DNA from 2 places in the Streptomyces sp. NPDC002701 genome. Region 1 is predicted to be linked to the other one. Evidence: riboswitches for the same ligand, from Rfam matches in the RefSeq annotation. Region 1 holds a riboswitch; the other holds the start of a gene.
The links. Region 1 has a riboswitch for cobalamin ahead of ACFYXC_RS22385 (cobalamin biosynthesis protein). Riboswitches for the same ligand answer to the same signal wherever they lie in the genome.
Positions count from the first base shown of each region.

Region 2: it holds a riboswitch for cobalamin, as region 1 does, so the genes downstream of both, ACFYXC_RS34990 (hypothetical protein) here and ACFYXC_RS22385 (cobalamin biosynthesis protein) in region 1, are expected to answer to the same signal.

Region 1 covers NZ_JBIAQL010000008.1:58,313-61,513, forward strand. The annotation lists gene ACFYXC_RS22375 (anion permease) at 1-569, shown strand, start outside; gene ACFYXC_RS22380 (hypothetical protein) at 582-803, shown strand; cobalamin riboswitch at 956-1,089, shown strand; gene ACFYXC_RS22385 (cobalamin biosynthesis protein) at 1,214-2,170, shown strand; gene ACFYXC_RS22390 (cobyric acid synthase) at 2,167-3,201, shown strand, end outside.
Region 2 covers NZ_JBIAQL010000022.1:52,210-55,410, reverse strand. The annotation lists gene ACFYXC_RS34995 (ferric reductase-like transmembrane domain-containing protein) at 1-727, opposite strand, end outside; cobalamin riboswitch at 963-1,180, shown strand; gene ACFYXC_RS34990 (hypothetical protein) at 1,238-2,101, shown strand; gene ACFYXC_RS34985 (cysteine synthase family protein) at 2,098-3,120, shown strand; gene ACFYXC_RS34980 (ATP-grasp domain-containing protein) at 3,117-3,201, shown strand, end outside.

The sequences.
Region 1 (3,201 bases):
CCCTCGGCACCTACCTGGGCGGCTGGCGCATCATCCGCACCATGGGCAGGGGTCTCACCGACCTCGCGCCGCCGCAGGGCTTCGCCGCCCAGACCAGCGCCGCGACGGTCATCCTGGCCTCCTCGCACCTCGGCTTCTCCCTCTCCACCACCCAGTCCTGCTCCGGCGCCGTGATGGGTTCGGGGCTCGGCCGCAAGGGCGGTGTGGTCCGCTGGTCGACCGCGACGCGCATGTTCGTCGCCTGGGGCCTCACGCTGCCCGCCGCCGGACTGGTGGGCGCGGGCGCCGAGTTCCTCACCCAGCAGGGCACCTGGGGCATCGTCCTGACCGGCGCGTTGCTGATCGCCGGCTCCGGGGTCATCTGGACGCTGTCCCGCCGTCAGCCCGTCACCGTCGACAACGTCAACGACGAGCCCGTGCCCGCCGGCGTCGTGACGGCCGCGATCGCCGCCGTCACCCCGCCCCCCGCGGGCCCGGTCACCACCGCGGCCACGGCGACCGCGCCCGACGACCTGATGACGACCATCCCGGGCCCGGACGCCGAGCCGGCCCGTCCGGCCACGGTGTAAGGAACGAACCACATGAAGATCGACTGGGCAGCCCTCGGCTCCGTGTTCGGAGTCAGCCTCATCGCCACCGTCGCCCTCGTGGGCCTCTTCACCCTCGGCATCGTCGGCCTCTCCAAGCGCGAGACGGCCACCGCCCAGGGCGGCTCGGCGGCCCTCGCGGTCACCGGCGCGTACGCCTGCTTCGCGGCCTGCGCGGCAGCCGTGGCCTACGGCATCTACCTGATCGTGGCCTGACGCCCGCAGCGCGTCCGTCCGGCCCCCGCAGTACGTCCGTTCAGTACGGGACGGCCCCGCCGACCACTCGGTCGGCGGGGCCGTCCCGTGTTCCATGTGGGCCTCAGCACACTCTCCCTTCGCAGGTCAACAGCAAGTTGACGGGTGTTCTCGGGGCGTGGTGGACTGCCGGGGCCATGTACGACGGCAGGAGAGGAAGCCGGTGTGAATCCGGCGCGGTCCCGCCACTGTGACCGGGGAATCCCTTCCCCGGGAGTCAGGAACTCTCGTCGTCGGTCTCGTCGAACCAGGGCGTGGACACCCTGAGTGAGGACATATCGCCATGCGCGGCCGTCTGTTGTGGACCGGTGTGCCCCGTACGAGGGTGCCGGGTACGGGAGTTCCGCCTCACGTAGCGGCGGGCTGAACCGATGCGTGCCGATCGCGTCTTCGCGTACGGCGCCGCCGCCGGCCTCCTCGGTGACCTGCTGTTCGGCGATCCCCGCCGGGGGCATCCGGTCGCCGCGTTCGGCCGTGCCGCGGGGGCCGTGGAGCGGGTCCTGTGGCGGGACCACCGCGGGTGGGGCGCCCTGCACACCACCGTGTGCGCGGGCGGCGCCGTCGCCCTCGCCGTGGCCGCCGACCGTGCCGTACGCACCTGCGGCGCCGCGTCCGTCGCGCTGACCGCCGCCGCCACCTGGGCGGTCGTCGGCGGGACCTCGCTCGGGCGGGAGGCCCGGGCCGCCGGCGACGCGCTGGCCGCCGGGGACATCGAGGCCGCCCGCGAGCGGCTGCCGCACCTGTGCGGGCGCGACCCGCAGGCGCTGGACGCCGACGGGATCGCCCGGGCCGTCGTCGAGTCCGTCGCCGAGAACACCTCCGACGCCGTCGTGGGCGCCCTGGTGTGGGGCGCGGTCGCGGGCGTGCCCGGTCTGGCCGGGTTCCGGGCCGTCAACACGCTGGACGCCATGGTGGGGCACCGGTCGCCGCGATACCGGCGGTACGGGTGGGCCTCCGCGCGGCTCGACGACGTCGCCGGGTGGCCCGGAGCCCGGCTGACCGCTGTCCTCGCGGCCGTCGCCGGAGATGATCCGCGGGGCGCGATCCGCGCCTGGCGTACCGACGCCGGCCAGCACCCGAGCCCCAACGCCGGCCCCGTCGAAGCCTCGTTCGCGGGCGCGCTCGGAGTGCGGCTCGGCGGCACCCTCTCCTACGCGGGACGGGTCGAGCACCGGCCCGTCCTCAACGGCGGCGGGCGGCCCGTGCGGGTCGGGGACATCGAGCGGGCCGTCCGGCTCTCGCGCCGCGTGGGCCTGCTCGCGCTGGGTGTGAGTGTCGCCGGGCGGCTGCTCGCCGGGGCAGCCGCCGGGAAGGGGCGTACGTCATGAGCGGGGGCCGGGAAGGCGGGCCGGGCGGGGGGCTGCTCGTCGCGGGCACCACGTCCGACGCGGGCAAGAGCGTCGTGACCGCCGGGATCTGCCGGTGGCTGGTGCGGCGGGGGGTGAAGGTCGCGCCCTTCAAGGCACAGAACATGTCGCTGAACTCGTTCGTGACGCGGGAGGGCGCCGAGATCGGGCGCGCGCAGGCCATGCAGGCGCAGGCCGCCCGCGTGGAGCCGACCGCGCTGATGAACCCCGTCCTGCTGAAGCCGGGCAGCGACCGCAGCAGCCAGGTCGTCCTGATGGGCAGGCCGGTGGGTGAGATGAGTGCGCGCGGCTATCACGGCGGACGTCAGGAGGCGTTGCTCGGGACCGTGCTGGACTGTCTGGCCGAGTTGCGGGGCACGTATGACGCGGTGATCTGTGAGGGGGCCGGGAGTCCGGCCGAGATCAACCTGCGGCGGACGGACATCGTGAACATGGGGATCGCACGCAACGCGCGGCTGCCCGTGCTCGTCGTCGGCGACATCGACCGCGGCGGGGTCTTCGCCTCGTTCTTCGGCACGGTGGCCCTGCTGTCGCGCGAGGACCAGGAACTCGTCGCCGGGTTCCTCGTCAACAAGTTCCGCGGGGACGTCTCCCTCCTCGAACCCGGCATCGACATGCTGCACGGGCTCACCGGGCGCCACACCTACGGCGTCCTGCCGTACCGGCACGGGCTCGGCATCGACGAGGAGGACGGACTCCGCGTGTCCCTGCGGGGCTCGGTGCGCGAGTCCGAGGTGTCCGCCCCCGTCGGCGAGGACATCCTGCGGGTCGCCGTCTGCGCGATCCCCCTGATGTCCAACTTCACCGACCTGGACGCGCTCGCCGCCGAACCGGGCGTCGTCGTGCGGTTCGTGGACCGCGCCGAGGAACTCGTCGACGCCGACCTGGTCGTCGTGCCCGGCACCCGCGGCACGGTCCGCGCCCTGGAGTGGCTGCGGCGGCGCGGCCTCGCCGACGCCCTGGTGCGCCGGGCCGCCGAGGGGCGCCCCGTG
Region 2 (3,201 bases), on a different contig from region 1:
CGGTGCGCGGCCACTCGCCGTACCAGACGTTGGTGCCGTACAGCAGGGTGTGCCACACGCTCAGCACGTACACGACGATGACGAAGCGGTGCAGTCGGCGCCAGGTGCTGGCGCCGATACGGTGGCGGACGTAGAACAGCAGGCCCAGGGGGACGGCCAGATACAGAGCACCCTGACCCAGCGGAATGGCGATCCGGCCGGTGCCCGAGTCGTACCAGCCGGGCACGAACGTGTCGGCGAATCCCGCCCACAGCCGTTCGAGCCACGCCAACTCCGCCTCGTAGCGCACGAGTTCCGCCGCGAACATCAGCGCGTGCGCGAACATCAGGGCCATCGTGGTCAGGCTCGTGGTGCGGTGCCAGCGTTCCAGCACCTGCCGGGACACCGGCAACCGGGCGGGACGCGGCCCCGACAGCAGCAGACCGAGCATGACCGTGCCCCAGGCCCACAGCAGGCCCGACCAGCCGAACGCCTGGCTGAGCAGATACATCCAGTACGTGCCGGCGTCATCCATGAACGGCATGACAGCGACCGTCGCCGAGTCACCCGACTCCACGCGGGCGTACAGGAACGCGAAGACGGCCGCCGTGACCAGGACGGCGGCAGTGGCGTCGGGGAGCGCGGAACGCAGGTCGGCACGCAGGACGACGCGCTCGGGCGGGCGCTTGTCACGGGCGGGCGGCGGGACCGTCGTGCCGCCGTCCTCCGGCGTCGTCTCTGGCAGCATCCTGGGCCTTCCGGGCGCGGTCTTCCGAGGAGAGGTGCAGGTGACGTCGACGCACCAGTGTGCGGGGTGTGACCGGGATTACGGAGAGCACATCCGGCCAGAGTCATCGTCCGACCGGCCGAATCGTCTCGAGCCCCCGTTACCACCCGACCGATCGCATTCGGACAACTGCCGTCTCGCCCCTGCCGCATCGGCGGGAGCCACCCTACGCTGATGCCCGCAGTCGGTTCGAGCCTCCTGTCCCTCCGGGTCCGGTGGCGCGACGCAAGAGGGAACCCGGTGGGAATCCGGGACTGTCCCGCAGCGGTGAGTGGGAACGAAAGCCGTCAACAGCACTGGGCCCGATCGTGTGGGGGCCGGGGAAGCGACGGTCGGTAGGTGCCCACCGGTGACCGGTGTCCCCGGTGAGCGAGCCCACGAGTCCGAAGACCTGCCACTGCCCCCGTACGCGATGTGCGGGTGGTGCACGGTGACCTCGAGGACCGGGTCGGCGGTACGGAGGAGGGTTTCGTGACGGGCCGTACCGTGTCCGGCGTCTGCCACGGCACACTGCGCGAGCTGTACCAGGGCCCGCTGCGGGCGGACACGGAGCCGGACATCGCCATCGTGTCGTTCCCCGTGGACCGCCACTCCTGGACGCATTTCACTCAGGACACCCGGCCGCCGGGCTCACCACCCGTCGGTGCGAAGTCCGCGAACGCGGCCCGGCTCTTCCTGGAACACTTCGGACTCACGCTGCCGCCAGGCCGTTGGAGTACCCACTCCGACCTGCGGGTGGGCGTGGGAATGGCCAGCTCGACCGCCGACATCGTGGCCACCCTGCGCTGCCTGTTCCGGCTCTTCGCCCTGCCGTACGACACGGAGGTGGTCCTCGGCATCCTGGCCGCGGTCGAGCGGGCCGACAGCGTCTTCCTCGACGAGTTCGCGCTGTACCTCAGTGGCCGGCACCAAGTGGTGCGGCGCCTGGGCACGGACATCGGCTTCCACACGGCGTACCTCACCGAGCCCGGGACGGTGGACACCTCCGCCGTCACCGGCCTGCTGCTGGCGCACTACCGGCGGCACGGCGAGGAGTACGAGCGGTGCCTGACCGACCTGCTGAAGGGTTTCGCCTCCGGCGATCCGGCCGCCGTCGCCCGGGCCGCCACCGCCAGCGCGACCCTGTCGCAGAGCGTGCTGCCCAAGGCGACGTTCGACAGCATGCTGGCCCATCGGGAGCGGTTCGGCGCCGACGGCATCTTCGTCGCCCACACCGGATGCCTGATCGGCTACCTCTTCCCCGGACGCCTGCACACAGACCTGAAATCCGACCTGTCCGCCTTCTTCCACTCGCTCGGCCACCAGTGTTCCTTCGCCCGAGGAGGCTATGGGTGACCCACCCCCACATCGCCGACGCCCTGAAGGTCCCCGATCTCGTCCGGCTCACAGACGGCCTCGTCCTCGTCCGGTTCGAGTCGATGAAGATCTACTCCGCGCTCGCCGCCGTCCGCCACCTGCTGGAACGGGGCACGATCCGCCCGGGACAGACCCTGATCGACAGCTCCAGCGGCATCTACGCCTACGCCCTGGCGCTGGCCTGTCACCGCTACGGCATGCGCTGCCACATCGTCGCCTCCACCACCGTGGACACCGCCACCCGCGCCCAACTGGAGATCCTCGACGCCACCGTGGAACAGGTCCGCCCCTCCAGGAATCTCAAGCTGGACCAGGAGTTGCGGGTGCGGCGGGTGCGGGAGCTCCTGACCGACCATCCCGACTGGCACTGGATGCGCCAGTACCACGACGACGTCCACTACCTCGGCTACCACGAGGTGGCCGACCGGATCACGGCCGCGTTCCCCGCCACCGCGCTGACCGTCGTCGGAGGGGTGGGCTCGGGAGCCTCTACCGGCGGCCTCGTGGAGCGCCTGCGCGCCACGGACCCCTCGGTGCGCCTCGTCGGCGTCCAGCCGTTCGGCAGCGTCACCTTCGGCAGCCAGGACCACCACGACCCGGAGGCGATCATCGCCGGCATCGGGTCGTCGATCGTCTTCGACAACGTCCGCCACCACCTCTACGACGCCGTGCACTGGCTGGACTTCACCCACGCCATGTCCGGCACGATCGCCCTGTTGCGCGACCACGCCGTCTTCGCCGGACTCTCCACCGGCGCCGGATACCTGACCGCGACGTACGAGGCCCGCCGCCACCCCGACCGGCTGCACCTGGTGATCGGAGCCGACACCGGACACCGCTACGTCGAACGCGTCTTCGCCCGCCACACCGAAGCCCTGGACCCCGCCGCGCTGAAGCCGGTCGAGGTCTCCACCCCCGAGGAGATGTCCATGCCCTGGTCCAGGATGGCGTGGCGGCGCACCGCCGACCCGGCCGGCGGGAAGGAGCGAGCGGCATGACCGTGGCGTGCCTGGAGTCACTCACCTTCGGTCTCGGACACCTGGTGCGCGCCGCCGAGGTGCTCGGCGAGCGGCTCACCC